Regions from separate parts of the Streptomyces sp. NPDC058796 genome, predicted to be linked through region 1. Evidence: predicted binding sites of a transcription regulator. Region 1 holds the regulator's gene; each other region holds the start of a gene.

The links. The regulator HrcA, encoded in region 1, represses chaperone genes, less so after heat shock. The targets are predictions, from matches to a motif close to TTNGCACTCNGNNNNNCNGAGTGCNAA.
Region 2: the regulator HrcA is predicted to act here: its motif matches at 2,798-2,824, upstream of groES (co-chaperone GroES).
Region 3: the regulator HrcA is predicted to act here: its motif matches at 3,073-3,099, upstream of groL (chaperonin GroEL).

Annotation. Positions count from the first base shown of each region.
Region 1 covers NZ_JBHYOP010000001.1:625,659-630,880, forward strand. Annotated here, with positions in the region: gene ACFW47_RS02845 (nitronate monooxygenase) at 1-967, opposite strand, end outside; gene dnaJ (molecular chaperone DnaJ) at 1,079-2,215, opposite strand; gene hrcA (heat-inducible transcriptional repressor HrcA) at 2,216-3,232, opposite strand; gene ACFW47_RS02860 (MBL fold metallo-hydrolase) at 3,426-4,160, shown strand; gene ACFW47_RS02865 (DUF3097 domain-containing protein) at 4,195-5,013, shown strand; gene ACFW47_RS02870 (Uma2 family endonuclease) at 4,991-5,222, opposite strand, start outside.
Region 2 covers NZ_JBHYOP010000002.1:306,157-311,378, forward strand. Annotated here, with positions in the region: gene ACFW47_RS06735 (methyltransferase domain-containing protein) at 1-1,092, opposite strand, end outside; gene ACFW47_RS06740 (polysaccharide deacetylase family protein) at 1,147-2,016, shown strand; gene ACFW47_RS06745 (polysaccharide deacetylase family protein) at 2,013-2,732, shown strand; gene groES (co-chaperone GroES) at 2,971-3,279, shown strand; gene groL (chaperonin GroEL) at 3,398-5,023, shown strand; gene ACFW47_RS06760 (cold-shock protein) at 5,172-5,222, shown strand, end outside.
Region 3 covers NZ_JBHYOP010000004.1:352,317-357,538, reverse strand. Annotated here, with positions in the region: gene ACFW47_RS13480 (glucosyl-3-phosphoglycerate synthase) at 1-433, opposite strand, end outside; SAM riboswitch class I at 568-715, shown strand; gene thrC (threonine synthase) at 734-2,047, shown strand; gene ACFW47_RS13470 (MoaD/ThiS family protein) at 2,044-2,319, shown strand; gene ACFW47_RS13465 (cold-shock protein) at 2,726-2,929, shown strand; gene groL (chaperonin GroEL) at 3,262-4,887, shown strand; gene ACFW47_RS13455 (NADH:flavin oxidoreductase) at 5,089-5,222, shown strand, end outside.

The sequences.
Region 1 (5,222 bases):
GTCCGGCCCACAGGGCCATGCCCTGCGCGTCGCCCGCCTTCGCCGCCGCCTTGCGCAGGGGCGCGGTGAGGTGGTGCACCTCGGGGTAGGCGGCCGGGGCGTAGGGGCCGTGTTCGCGCAGGAAGCGGTTGACCAGGCCGCGGGCCGGGCGGCCGGAGAAGGCGCGGGTCAGTTCGGTGCGCACGAACAGCGGGTTGGTCAGGGCCTGCTTGTGCAGGGCGTGGGCGCCGGACTCGGGGGTGGCGAGGAAGGCGGTGCCGAGCTGGGCCGCGCTCGCGCCGGCCGCGAGGACGGCGGCGATCTGGCCGCCGCGCATGATGCCGCCGGCGGCGACGACGGGCAGGCTGACCGCCTCGCGGATCTGGGCGACCAGGGACAGCAGCCCGGTGCCCGAGCCGCCGGTCTCCGGACTGTCCCGGTGCGTGCCCTGGTGTCCGCCGGCCTCGGCGCCCTGTGCGATCACCGCGTCGGCGCCACAGTGCTCGACGGCCCGGGCCTCGTCCGCGGTGGTCGCGGTGACCAGCGCGAAGGTGCCGACGCGGTGCAGGGAGTCGACGACCTCGCGGCTCGGGACGCCGAAGTGGAACGACACCACCGGCACCGGGTTGTCCAGCAGCACCGCGAGCTTGGTCTCGTAGCCGTCGTCCCGGCCGCACTCGGGGTCGCCGAGCTCCGTCTCGTACCAGGCGGCCTCGCCGGCCAGCTGATGGGCGTAGACGCCGACGGCGGCCGGGTCGGCCGTCTCGGGCTGCGGCATGAAGAGGTTGACGCCGAAGGGGCGGGCCGTCAGTCCCCGCAGCTGCTTGATCTCCTGGTACATGCCGTCCGCGGTCTTGTACCCGGCGGCGAGGAATCCCAGCCCTCCCGCATCGCAGACCGCGGCCGCGAGCTGCGGCACGGAGACGCCGCCCGCCATGGGCGCCTGCACGATCGGGTAGGGGAAGAGATCGGTCAGTGCGGAGGACATGAGCGCATGTTGTCACGTCCTCCGAACAAGTCCGAATCCGGGCTTCCGTTGGCATACGCCAGGAGCATCCGCATCGGAAGGCTCCTGGCGCCCTACCTCGCCACGTGCCCGTCAGCGCCCGTTGAAGGCGTCCTTCAGACGGGAGAAGAGGCCCTGCTGACCCGGTTGGAACTGCCCCTGCGGACGCTCCTCGCCGCGCATCTTGGCGAGCTCGCGCAGCACGCGTTCCTGTTCGGGGTCGAGCTTGGTCGGCGTGGTCACCTCGACGTGGACGATCAGGTCGCCCCGGCCGCCGCCGCGCAGGTGGGTGACGCCCCGGCCGTGCAGCGGGATCGACTGGCCGGACTGGGTGCCCGGGCGGATGTCGACCTCCTCCATGCCGTCCAGGGTCTCCAGCGGCACCTTCGTGCCGAGGGCCGCCGCCGTCATCGGGATGGTGACCGTGCAGTGCAGGTCGTCGCCGCGGCGCTGGAAGGTCGAGTGGGGCAGCTCGTGGATCTCGACGTACAGGTCGCCGGCGGGACCGCCGCCGGGGCCGACCTCCCCCTCGCCCGCGAGCTGGATGCGGGTGCCGTTGTCGACGCCGGCCGGGATCTTCACCGTCAGCGTGCGACGGGAGCGGATGCGGCCGTCGCCCGCGCACTCGGGGCACGGGGTCGGGACCACCGTGCCGAAGCCCTGGCACTGGGGGCAGGGCCGCGAGGTCATGACCTGGCCCAGGAAGGACCGGGTGACCTGCGAGACCTCGCCGCGGCCGCGGCACATGTCACACGTCTGCGCCGAGGTGCCCGGGGCGGCGCCCTCGCCGTTGCAGGTGTTGCAGACCACGGCCGTGTCGACCTGGATGTCCTTGGTCGTGCCGAAGGCCGCCTCGTCCAGCTCGACCTCGATGCGGATCATGGCGTCCTGGCCCCGGCGGGTGCGCGAGCGCGGTCCGCGCTGCGACGCCGTGCCGAAGAACGCGTCCATGATGTCCGAGAAGTTCCCGAAGCCGCCCGCGCCGAAGCCGCCGGCTCCGCCACCGCCCGCCTGGGACATCGGGTCTCCGCCGAGGTCGTAGACCTGCTTCTTCTGCGGGTCCGACAGCACCTCGTAGGCGGCGTTGATCTCCTTGAACCGCTCCTGGGTCTTCGGATCGGGATTGACGTCCGGGTGCAGCTCGCGGGCGAGCCTCCGGAACGCCTTCTTGATCTCGTCCTGGGACGCGTCGCGGCGCACGCCGAGTACGGCGTAGTAGTCCGTGGCCACCTACGACTCCGCCAGGATCTGTCCGACGTACCGTGCCACTGCGCGTACCGCTCCCATCGTTCCCGGGTAGTCCATGCGGGTCGGTCCGACCACGCCGAGCTTGGCAACCGCCTCGCCGCCCGAACCGTAGCCCACCGACACGACGGACGTGGAGTTGAGTCCTTCGTGGGCGTTCTCATGACCGATACGGACGGTCACGCCCGGATCCTTCGCCTCGCCGAGCAGCTTGAGGAGCACGACCTGCTCCTCCAGCGCCTCGAGCACCGGCCGGATCACCAAGGGGAAGTCGTGCCCGAAGCGGGTGAGATTGGCGGTGCCGCCGATCATCAGCCGCTCCTCGTTCTCCTCGACCAGCGTCTCCAGGAGAGTGGAGAGCACGGTGGAGACCGTACCCCGGTCCTCGGCCTCGAAGGCCTCCGGGAGGTCCTCCACCAGACCGGGCACGTCCGTGAACCGCCGCCCCGCCACCCGGCTGTTGAGCCGCGCCCGCAGATCGGCGAGGGACGCCTCGCCGAACGGCGCCGGGCAGTCGACCATGCGCTGCTCGACCCGCCCGGTGTCCGTGATCAGCACGAGCATCAGACGCGCGGGCGCGAGCGAGAGCAGCTCGACGTGGCGCACGGTCGAGCGGGTCAGCGACGGGTACTGCACGACGGCGACCTGCCGGGTGAGCTGCGCGAGCAGCCGCACCGTGCGGGCCACGACGTCGTCGAGGTCGACGGCGCCCTCCAGGAAGTTCTGGATGGCGCGGCGCTCGGGCGCGGTCATCGGCTTGACGCCGGCCAGCTTGTCGACGAAGAGCCGGTAGCCCTTGTCGGTCGGGATGCGTCCCGCGCTGGTGTGCGGCTGGGCGATGAACCCCTCGTCCTCCAGGGCCGCCATGTCGTTGCGCACGGTGGCCGGGGAGACGCCGAGGTTGTGCCGCTCGGTGAGGGCCTTGGAACCGACGGGCTCCTCGGTGCCGACGTAGTCCTGGACGATGGCGCGCAGCACCTTCAGCCTGCGTTCACTGAGCATCGCGCACACCTCCAGAAGTCGTCGGCCCGTTGTCCTGCCTGTCTGTCCTGGCACTCACGGTGCGCGAGTGCCAGACTTCCCCGGCCCAGTGTACGGCTGTGGGGTACACCCACGGCAAGGCCGGGCACCGGGCCGGTCACCGCCGGTACGGTGCCGCCGCGCCGGGGGCGCGTGCCCCGATAGCGTCGCCGTCATGAGCGTGACTTGGGAAGAGCTGGGGTGGGAGCGGCTGGCCCCGGGGGTGGGGCGGTGCCGCCTGCCGGGGTGGGACTGCACGGCGGGGCTGGTGGTCGGCGCGGGCGCCGCGCTGCTCGTGGACGCCGGGTCGAGCCTCTCCGAGGGCGCCCGGTTGCGCGCCGCGGCGCAGGCGCTCGCCGGTCACCGTGTGACGCATCTCGCGCTGACCCACCCGCACTTCGACCACGTCTTCGGCGCGGCGGCGTTCGCGGGCGCGGAGGTGTACGGGGCGGTGGGCACCGGCGCGGTGTTCGCTCGGGGCGGACACGGGCGGGAGGCGCTGTGCGCGGAGGCGGAGGCGGAGGGGCTGGAGGCGCGGTCCGCTCAGGAGGCGGCCGACGCGCTGGTCGGCGTCCGGCACGAGGTGTGCGGCGAGTGGACCCTCGACCTGGGCGGCGGCCGGCAGGTCCTGCTGGCCAACGTGGGCCCCGGGCACACCGGCCACGACCTGGCGGTGCTGGTGCCGGGCGAGGTGGAGGTCGTCTTCTGCGGCGACCTGGTCGAGGAGTCCGGCGAGCCGCAGGCGGGCTCCGACGCCGTACCGTCCCGGTGGCCGGCCGCGCTGGACCGGCTGCTGGAGCTGGGCGGCGAGGACGCCCTGTACGTGCCGGGGCACGGGGCGGTGGTGGACGCGGCGTTCGTGCGGGCCCAACGGGACGCGCTGGCGGCACGCTTCGGCGTGTCGCGCTGATCTTGGGGCCTGGGTTCCTCGTATCGTCGGCAGAATGCGCCAGTACTCCGCCGACCTGACCCCTCCGTGGAAGAAGCCGCAGCCGGTACCCGAGGTCCCGGCCGACCCCGGTCTGGTGGTCGAGGAGCCCGGCACCGGGTTCTGCGGCGCGGTGATCGGCTGCGAGGCCGGCACGGTGACCTTGGAGGACCGCTTCGGAAAGCACCGGGTCTTCCCGATGGAACCTCGCGGCTTCCTGCTGGAGGGGCGGGTGGTGACGCTGGTGCGGCCGTCGTCGTCCCCGGGTCCGGTGCGGCCCTCCCGTACGGCGTCGGGTTCGGTGGCGGTTCCGGGGGCCCGCGCGCGGGTGGCGCGCGCCGGGCGCATCTACGTCGAGGGGCGGCACGACGCCGAGCTGGTCGAGAAGGTCTGGGGCGACGACCTGCGCATCGAGGGCGTGGTGGTGGAGTACCTGGGAGGTGTCGACGACCTCCCCTCGATCGTCACCGAATTCGCTCCGGGCCCGGACGCGCGGCTCGGGGTCCTGGTGGACCACCTGGTGCCGGGTTCGAAGGAGTGGCGGATCGCGGAGTCCGTGACGAGCGAGCACGCGCTGGTCGTCGGCCATCCCTACATCGACATCTGGGAGGCGGTGAAGCCGTCGTCGCTGGGGATCGAGGGCTGGCCCCGGGTGCCGCGCGGCCAGGACTGGAAGACGGGGGTGTGCCGGGCGCTGGGGTGGCCGTCGGAGAACACCGGGGCGGTGTGGCAGGCGATCCTGGCGCGGGTGGGGTCGTACAAGGACCTGGAGCCGGCGCTGCTGGGGCGGGTGGAGGAACTGATCGACTTCGTCACGGGTAGCGGTGGGGCCTGACGCCGGTGAAGGTGCCGAACTCGCTGGTGTCAAGGTTGGTGCCGAGCATCTCCAGCGGCAAGGGATCACCGAACTTCACCGTCAGTTGCGCCTGGTAGTCCGCGTCCTCTCCGTCCCCGGCGGGCAGCGTGAACAGGACACAGTGCGCCATGATCGGGTCGACTACCAGGTAGGCCGGGACCTTGCCCGCAGCGTAGATCGACCGCTTG
Region 2 (5,222 bases), on a different contig from region 1:
GAAGGGCATCCGGTCGGTGATCTCGTACGCGGTGGCGTAGGGCGTCGGCCGCAGTTCGTCCGCAGTGACGTACGCGATCGTCGCGTCCAGGAGCCCGCCGCCGACCTGCTCGGCGACCTCGGCGACCAGATGGGCGCGGATGACGGCGCCGTCCGGCTCGTACAGGTACCGGCCGGGCGTGCGGACCTCCGGGTCGGGCAGGCCGGTGCCGAGCAGGGTGCGGGGCCCCGGCAGCAGCGTGGCCCGCACCGCCCCCGGCACGGTGCCGAACCAGAGCACCGCCTCCTTCACGTCCCCGCCGTCGGAGATCCACTCGGCCTCGGCGTCCTCGGGCACCGCCTCGTGCGGGATGCCCGGCGCGACCTTCAGCGCGGCGGCGAGCGGAGCCCTGCGGGCGGCGTCGACGGCCCAGGACAGCGGCGGTGAGTAGGCCTCCGGGTCGAAGATCCGGCCGCGCCCGCCACGCCGCGCGGGATCGACGAACACGGCGTCGTACGGGGCGGTGTCCACCTCCGTCACATCGGCCTCGCGCACCTCGATCAGGTCGCCCAGCCCCAGTGCCTCGGCGTTGGCACGGGCCGCCGCGGCCGTGGCCGGGTCCCGGTCGACCGCCAGCACCCGGATGCCCGCGCGCGCCAGCGCCACCGCGTCGCCGCCGATCCCGCAGCACAGGTCGGCGACGGACCGTACCCCGACCGCGCGGAGGCACTCCGCCCGGTACGCCGCGACGCTCGCCCGCGTCGACTGCTCGACCCCGTTGGGCGTGAAGAACATCCGCCCGGCGTCCTCCGCGCCGAACTTCGCCACCGCCCGCTGCCGCAGCCGCGCCTGTCCGAGCGCCGCCGACACCAGCTCCGCGGGGTGCGCGCGCCGCAACCGGGTCGCGACCGCCAGCTCCCGTGCCGGTTCGGTGTCGCGCACCTCGTCGAGGAGGGCGCGGCCCTCCGGGGTGAGCAGGGCGAGGAGGGCGTCGAGGTCGTTCACCGGAACATTGTGGGCCAGTCGGTGGATGGTGTGCGCCCGGTGCGGTGTCGGGCCGGGTTCGGGGTCCGGGGACTGCGAGGATCCCGCACCATGCGAGCAGTCGTACAAAATGATAAGAGCCGGGTGTTCAGGGCGTATCGGGCGCCGTCCGCGAGGCGCCGGATGCGCGGCGCCGCCGCGGCCCTCGCCGTCGCCGCCCTCGCCTCCGGCTGTGCGCAGGATGCCTCCGAGGCGCGCGGCGCCTCCGGCCAGCAGCCCCTCCAGGCGCCCCCGGCCCGCGCGCTGGACGCCTACGCGTCCAAACTGGGCGCGGCGCACGCCGCCCGGGTCGCCGCCGCCAAGCGCTGGAAGCTGAAGAAGGTCCCGCTGGCCGCCCCGCCGCCCCCCGCGAAGAAGCCGGAGATCAAGGCCCGCAAGGGCTTCGAGGTGGACGGGCAGGAGAACCTGCCGCCGGTCTTCACCTCGATCCCCACCAAGGAGAAGATCGTCTTCCTCACCATCGACGACGGCGCCGAGAAGGACCCGGCGTTCCTGCGGATGATGAGCGAGCTGAAGATCCCGTACACCGCCTTCCTCAGCGACTACCTGGTCAAGGAGGACTACGGCTACTTCAAGGAGATGCAGGACCGCGGCGTCACCCTCAACAACCACACCCTCAACCACCCCTACCTGCCCGGCCTCTCCTACGCCGAGCAGAAGCGCGAGATCTGCGGCATGCAGGACGTGATCGAGAAGCGCTACGGCAAGCGCCCCACCCTCTTCCGCCCGCCCTACGGCAACTACAACCGCGACACCCTGCGCGCCGCCAAGGCCTGCGGCATCGAGTACGCCCCCATCTGGAACGAGGAGGTCTTCGCCGACCACTGGGACTACCGCGAGTGGGACCGGGAGATCCATCCCGGCGACATCGTCCTCACCCACTTCCGGGGCGAGGGCGACTGGGACGGCACCATGCGCGACATGGTCCGCGAGTTCCTCGACAAGGTCACCGCCGAGGGATACGCCGTGGCCCGGCTGGAGGACTACCTGTGAGGCGCGGGCGGTTCCGGCCGGCCGGGGCCGCCCTGGCCGCCGTACTGCTCACCGGCTGCGCCCAGTTCGCCGGACCCGCGCAGCCCCCGGCGGGCGCGGAGCCCGCCCAGGGCAGCGACCGGGGACAGCGTCTGCCGCCCGTCGTGGACCACGTCCGCACCGCCGACCCGGTCGTCTTCCTGACCTTCGACGACAGCGCCGAGCGCGACCCGCACTTCGCCGACACGGTCCGCGAGCACCGGCTCCCGGTCACGCTCTTCCTCACCGACACCGTCGCCGGACCCGCCTACGGCCACTTCGCCCGGCTGCGCTCGGTCGGCGCCAGCCTGCAGAACCACACCCTCGACCACCGCTCCCTGCGCGGCCTGCCCTACGCCGGCCAGCGCGCGGAGATCTGCGGCCAGCAGACCAAGCTCCGCTCCCGCTTCGGCGTCCGCCCCCACCTGTTCCGCCCGCCCTACGGCCGGTACGACACCACGACCCTCCGCGCCGCCGCCGACTGCGGCATCGCGGCCGTCGTCCTGTGGCGGGTGGCCCTGAACGCCGACGGCGGCCTCACCTACGCCCGCGGCGAACACCGCCTGCACCCCGGCGACATCGTGGCCGTCGACCCGGACCACCCGTCGGGCACCGGCCTGAGCGCCCGCACGGAAGCTCTGCTGGAGGCGATCGAGGAGCAGGGGCTGAGGGTGGCGGACCTGAGGGACTACCTCTGATCCCTCCGACGCGGGCCACCCACCTGGACCGGCGTCCACGAAAATCCGCCGACGCGCCGCCGGCATTGGCACTCCGCTTGACCGAGTGCTAATCGCGGTCATAGTCTCGGCTCTGGCACTCCCCACCGGAGAGTGCCAACACAGCGACGGGCAGGTCCGGCACCCGCGACGACGGATCGACCTGGTCGCCACCTCAGACAGTTAACCCCGTGAGATCTCCGAAGGGGGAGGTCGGATCGTGACGACCGCCAGCTCCAAGGTTGCCATCAAGCCGCTCGAGGACCGCATCGTGGTCCAGCCGCTCGACGCCGAGCAGACCACGGCTTCGGGCCTGGTCATTCCGGACACCGCCAAGGAGAAGCCCCAGGAGGGCGTCGTCCTGGCCGTGGGCCCGGGCCGCTTCGAGGACGGCAACCGTCTTCCGCTCGACGTCAGCGTCGGCGACGTCGTGCTCTACAGCAAGTACGGCGGCACCGAGGTGAAGTACAACGGCGAGGAGTACCTCGTCCTCTCGGCCCGCGACGTGCTCGCGATCGTCGAGAAGTAATTCACCGAAGCACCCAGCAGTTCAGCTGCGCCCCTGGCTCCCGCGAGCATAAAAAGCCGGGCGCCCGGGGCGCAGTGCCGTATAACCCCAAGATTTCCGGAAGAGGGCTCACGCTCCCATGGCGAAGATCCTGAAGTTCGACGAGGACGCCCGTCGCGCCCTCGAGCGCGGCGTCAACAAGCTCGCCGACACGGTGAAGGTGACGATCGGCCCCAAGGGCCGCAACGTCGTCATCGACAAGAAGTTCGGCGCCCCGACCATCACCAACGACGGCGTCACCATCGCCCGTGAGGTCGAGATCGAGGACGCCTACGAGAACCTCGGCGCCCAGCTGGTGAAGGAGGTGGCGACCAAGACCAACGACATCGCGGGTGACGGCACCACCACCGCCACCGTCCTGGCCCAGGCGCTGGTCCGCGAGGGCCTGAAGAACGTCGCCGCCGGCGCCTCCCCGGCGCTGCTGAAGAAGGGCATCGACGCGGCCGTCGCCGCCGTGTCCGAGGACCTCCTCGCCACCGCCCGGCCGATCGACGAGAAGTCCGACATCGCCGCCGTGGCCGCGCTGTCCGCCCAGGACCAGCAGGTCGGCGAGCTGATCGCCGAGGCGATGGACAAGGTCGGCAAGGACGGTGTCATCACCGTCGAGGAGTCCAACACCTTCGGTCTGGAGCTGGACTTCACCGAGGGCATGGCCTTCGACAAGGGTTACCTGTCGCCGTACTTCGTGACGGACCAGGAGCGCATGGAGGCCGTCCTGGAGGACCCGTACGTCCTCATCAACCAGGGCAAGATCTCCTCCATCACCGACCTGCTGCCGCTGCTGGAGAAGGTCATCCAGACCAACTCCTCCAAGCCGCTGCTGATCATCGCCGAGGACGTCGAGGGCGAGGCCCTGTCGACCCTCGTCGTCAACAAGATCCGCGGCACCTTCAACGCGGTGGCCGTCAAGGCCCCCGGCTTCGGCGACCGCCGCAAGGCGATGCTGCAGGACATGGCCGTCCTCACCGGCGCCACCGTCATCTCCGAGGAGGTCGGTCTCAAGCTCGACCAGGTCGGCCTCGAGGTGCTCGGCACCGCCCGCCGCATCACCGTCACCAAGGACGACACCACGATCGTCGACGGTGCCGGCAAGCGCGACGAGGTCGAGGGCCGCGTCAACCAGATCAAGGCCGAGATCGAGTCCACCGACTCCGACTGGGACCGCGAGAAGCTCCAGGAGCGCCTCGCGAAGCTGGCCGGCGGCGTGTGCGTGATCAAGGTCGGCGCCGCCACCGAGGTGGAGCTGAAGGAGCGCAAGCACCGTCTGGAGGACGCCATCTCCGCGACCCGCGCCGCGGTCGAGGAGGGCATCGTCTCCGGTGGTGGCTCCGCGCTGGTCCACGCCGTCAAGGTCCTCGAGGGCAACCTCGGCAAGACCGGCGACGAGGCCACCGGTGTCGCGGTCGTCCGCAAGGCCGCCGTCGAGCCGCTGCGCTGGATCGCCGAGAACGCCGGCCTGGAGGGCTACGTCATCACCTCCAAGGTCGCCGAGCTCGACAAGGGCCAGGGCTTCAACGCCGCCACCGGCGAGTACGGCGACCTGGTCAAGGCCGGCGTCATCGACCCGGTCAAGGTCACCCGCTCCGCCCTGGAGAACGCCGCCTCCATCGCCTCCCTCCTCCTGACGACCGAGACCCTGGTCGTCGAGAAGAAGGAAGAGGAAGAGCCGGCCGCCGCGGGCCACGGCCACGGCCACGCCCACTGAGCGACACGCTCGTAGAAGTCCCGGCACCCATCAGGGTGCCGGGACTTTTCGTTGGCGCGTCTGTTAGCGTCATGATCGATTCGGCTGAGCGCTGCTGACCACAGCGTGTGCCGAACGGCGATGCGCCAGTGAGCAAGGGGGAAGAAGAATGCCCGAGAACCCGCCCGGTGACGTGTTCACCGGCCGCGTGCTGGAATGG
Region 3 (5,222 bases), on a different contig from region 1:
GCGGGCCCACGATGCCGGAGACGAAGTCGGCGCGGAACTCGCGCAGGTCGGCGTCGACGAAGCAGACGATGTCGCCGCCGGTGACCAGCAGCGAGCGCCACAGCACCTCGCCCTTGCCGGGCACCGCCGGGATGCGCGGCAGGATCGCGTCCCGGTGCACGACCCGCGCGCCCGCCGCCGCGGCCACCTCCGACGTGCGGTCCCGCGACCCGGAGTCCACCACCACCAGCTCGTCGACGAGCGGCACCCGCTCCATCAGCTCCCGGCGGATCACCGAGACGATGCCGCCGACGGTCGCCTCCTCGTCGAGGGCGGGCAGCACCACGCTGACCGACTGCCCGCCGGCGTGCTTGGCGGCCAGGAGCCGCTGGAGCGGCCGGTCCGTCACGGACCAGGAGCGTGCGTCCAGCCAGCGCTCGACTTCTTCCAGCACGGTCGGTGGCTCCCTCTGTGATCCATCTCGCGGTTCGGACGACTATCTCAACCGTCATGGCCGTCGGTTACAGTCTTGAACAACGCGGGCGACCATCGCATGCCGGGGTCGCCGCGTGACCAACAACTGAACACCGCTCATCCAGAGGGGCAGAGGGATACGGCCCGATGAAGCCCCGGCAACCCTCCAGTCGGTTCTTGTCACACGGACGTGGCGAGGCTCCCGGCTAGGGAAGGTGCCAAATCCGTCTCACGGCGAGATGCGTCGTGAGGAAGATGAGGAGAAAGGGCCTCGCCTCACATGGCTGTGCAGACTGTCGCAAGCAACACCGACACCTCCGCTTCCACCCCCTCCGCCGCCTCCCCGGCCGACCTCGGCCCCGCCGCGGCGCTCTCCTGCCGCGAGTGCGGTCACCGCGTGCCGCTCGGCCCGCTCTTCGCCTGCGAGGAGTGTTTCGGCCCGCTGGAGATCGCCTACGACTTCTCGGCGTACGACACCGAGGAGCTGCGGGGACGCATCGAGGCGGGCCCCGCGAACATCTGGCGCTACGCGCCGCTGCTGCCCGTCCCCGCCGACGTGGCGACCAAGCCGAACATCAACCCGGGCTGGACCAAGCTGGTCAAGGCCGACAACCTCGCCCGCGAGCTGGGCGTCGAAGCCGGCAAGCTGTTCGTCAAGGACGACTCCGGCAACCCGACGCACTCCTTCAAGGACCGCGTCGTCGCCCAGGCCCTGGAGGCCGCCCGCGCCTTCGGCTTCACCACCCTCTCCTGCTCCTCCACCGGCAACCTGGCCGGCGCCGTCGGCGCCGCCGCCGCCCGCGCCGGCTTCCGGTCCTGCGTGTTCATCCCGCACGACCTGGAGCAGGGCAAGGTCGTCATGGCCGCCGTCTACGGCGGTGAGCTGGTCGGCATCGAGGGCAACTACGACGACGTCAACCGCTTCTGCTCCGAACTGATCGGCGACCCGGCCGGCGAGGGCTGGGGCTTCGTCAACGTCAACCTGCGGCCGTACTACGCGGAGGGCTCGAAGACCCTCGCGTACGAGATCTGCGAGCAGCTCGGCTGGAAGCTGCCCGACCAGATCGTCGTCCCGATCGCCTCCGGTTCCCAGCTCACGAAGATCGACAAGGGGCTGCAGGAGCTGATCAAGCTCGGGCTGGTCGAGGACAAGCCGTACAAGATCTTCGGCGCCCAGGCCGAGGGCTGCTCGCCGGTGTCCACCGCGTACAAGGCCGGGCACGACGTCGTACGCCCGCAGAAGCCGGACACCATCGCCAAGTCGCTGGCCATCGGCAACCCGGCGGACGGGCCGTACGTCCTCGACATCGCGCGCCGCACGGGGGGCGCGGTGGAGGACGTGACCGACGAGCAGGTCGTCGACGCGATCAAGCTGCTCGCCCGCACGGAGGGCATCTTCGCGGAGACCGCCGGCGGTGTGACGGTGGGCGTGACCAGGAAGCTGGTCGAGGACGGCGTGCTGGACCCGTCGCTGACCACGGTCGTCCTCAACACCGGCGACGGCCTCAAGACCCTCGACGCGGTGGCCGGCACCGGCCTCACCGCCACCATCCGACCGAACCTCGACTCCTTCCGAGAGGCTGGCCTCGCATGAGCGTGACCGTTCGTATCCCGACCATCCTGCGTACCTACACCGGCGGCCAGGCCGAGGTCGCCGCCGACGGCGCGAACCTCGGGGAGGTCATCGCCGACCTGGAGAAGAACCACACCGGCATCGCCGCCCGCGTCCTGGACGACCAGGGCAAGCTGCGCCGCTTCGTCAACGTGTACGTCAACGACGATGACGTGCGCTTCGAGCAGGGCCTGGAGACCGCCACGCCGGACGGTGCGGGCGTCTCCATCATCCCGGCGGTCGCCGGCGGCTGACACGCCTCGTAGTGCCCGTTGCCCCCTCCGTGAGAGAAGCGGAGGGGGCAATTCCATGTGATTGAGCGCGGTAGAGTTGGGGAACGCGCTCCCGATCGAAAGATCCGGAGCCCCGAATTCCTGCTTTGCGCCCGACAAGATGCAGCCAAAATGCAGGCGTATTTCGCGGCTTTTGTTCTCTTTGTGACACCCGACTTGACCCGAATTCAGGCGAAAGCTCGCCATATTCCGGACCGGGTGCGTCCAGATTTCTCGTCCGATTGACCTGTTGCAGACGGCAGTTGGACAGATACATTCAGCCGCGGTCGACGCGTTCCGGCGCACGCCCCCAGTCGTGGGGGGTGAGGTCTGACCCGGGTCCGCGAAGTGCGGATCTGTGCAAGGGCCAGTAATAGGGGAGTTAGGCATGGCTCAGGGCACCGTCAAGTGGTTCAACGCGGAGAAGGGGTACGGCTTCATCGCGGTCGACGGTGGTGCGGATGTTTTCGTCCACTACAGCGCGATTCAGATGGACGGCTACCGCACCCTCGAAGAAGGCCAGCGGGTCGAGTTCGAGATCTCGCAGGGTCAGAAGGGCCCGCAGGCCGACATGGTTCGCCTCAGCGCCTGAGACGTTCGGCCACCGCAAGTAAACGGTTCTTCTCCGAAGGGTCCGCACCTCACCCGGGGTGCGGGCCCTTCGGTCTGCCCGGACGTCGGCGGCCCGACCGTGTTCGCGGGTGGCTGAGCGCGGGCGCGGATCCTCGGTAGGCGCTTGCACTCGATGGGGGCGAGTGCTAATCATTGGCGTTAGCACTCTGAAGGTGAGAGTGACAACGAAGGACCGGGTCGGTGAGGCCCGCGGGCCGGGTGGGGAAGGAACCACGAGGCCGGCGAGCCGTCCGTCGCGGGCGCGGGCGCGGTCCGAAGGAATCACCCCCAGTCCTGGAGGGACCACTTCACATGGCCAAGATCATCGCGTTCGACGAGGAGGCGCGGCGCGGCCTCGAGCGCGGCATGAACCAGCTCGCGGACGCCGTCAAGGTGACGCTCGGCCCCAAGGGCCGCAACGTCGTCCTCGAGAAGAAGTGGGGCGCGCCCACGATCACCAACGACGGCGTCTCCATCGCCAAGGAGATCGAGCTCGAGGACCCGTACGAGAAGATCGGCGCCGAGCTGGTCAAGGAAGTCGCCAAGAAGACGGACGACGTCGCCGGTGACGGTACGACCACCGCGACCGTTCTCGCCCAGGCCCTCGTCAAGGAAGGCCTGCGCAACGTCGCGGCCGGCGCCAACCCGATGGCCCTGAAGCGCGGTATCGAGAAGGCCGTCGAGGCCGTCTCCGCCGCCCTGCTGGAGCAGGCGAAGGACGTCGAGACCAAGGAGCAGATCGCCTCCACGGCCTCCATCTCCGCCGCCGACACCCAGATCGGCGAGCTCATCGCCGAGGCCATGGACAAGGTCGGCAAGGAAGGCGTCATCACCGTCGAGGAGTCCCAGACCTTCGGTCTGGAGCTGGAGCTCACCGAGGGTATGCGCTTCGACAAGGGCTACATCTCGGCGTACTTCGCCACCGACATGGAGCGTATGGAGGCGTCGCTCGACGACCCGTACATCCTGATCGCCAACTCCAAGATCGGCAACGTCAAGGACCTGCTGCCGCTCCTGGAGAAGGTCATGCAGTCGGGCAAGCCGCTGCTGATCATCGCCGAGGACGTCGAGGGCGAGGCCCTGTCGACCCTGGTCGTCAACAAGATCCGCGGCACCTTCAAGTCCGTCGCCGTCAAGGCCCCGGGCTTCGGTGACCGCCGCAAGGCCATGCTCGGCGACATCGCCATCCTCACGGGCGGCGAGGTCATCTCCGAGGAGGTCGGCCTCAAGCTGGAGAACGCGTCCCTGGACCTCCTGGGCCGCGCCCGCAAGGTCGTCATCACCAAGGACGAGACCACCATCGTCGACGGCGCCGGCTCGACCGACCAGGTCAACGGCCGCGTCAACCAGATCCGCGCCGAGATCGAGAACAGCGACTCGGACTACGACCGCGAGAAGCTCCAGGAGCGCCTGGCGAAGCTGGCCGGCGGCGTGGCCGTCATCAAGGCCGGTGCCGCCACCGAGGTCGAGCTCAAGGAGCGCAAGCACCGCATCGAGGACGCCGTTCGCAACGCGAAGGCGGCCGTCGAGGAGGGCATCGTCGCCGGTGGTGGCGTGGCCCTGCTCCAGGCCTCCCAGGTCTTCGAGAAGCTGGAGCTGACGGGTGACGAGGCGACCGGCGCCAACGCCGTGAAGCTCGCCCTGGAGGCCCCGCTGAAGCAGATCGCCGTCAACGGTGGTCTCGAGGGCGGCGTCGTCGTGGAGAAGGTCCGCAACCTGACCGTCGGCCACGGCCTGAACGCCGCGTCCGGCGAGTACGTCGACATGATCGCCGAGGGCATCATCGACCCGGCGAAGGTGACCCGTTCCGCGCTGCAGAACGCCGCCTCCATCGCCGCGCTGTTCCTCACCACCGAGGCCGTCATCGCCGACAAGCCGGAGAAGGCCGCCGCGGCCGGTGCTCCGGGCGGCATGCCGGGCGGTGACATGGACTTCTGATCGACCGGTTCCGGTTGATCGACCGTCCAGTACGGACCGAGGGCGGCACTCCCGACAGGGGGTGCCGCCCTCGGGCGTTCGGCACCGTGACCTGCGTCACTGATGCCGGGCGGCCGGAATGCGCGCGGCGGGCGGCCCCGTTGTCACCGGCAGGTTCATGCGTATGCACATACCGACCGGTACCTCCAGAGGAGCCCCCACGTGACCGTCACCGCCGCCGACGCCGCCTCACGCGCCGCCCAGATCCTCGCCCGCCCGGCCACCATCAACGGCCTGACCGTGCCCAACCGCATCGCGATGGCCCCGATGACCCGGATGTTCTCACCGGGCGGCGT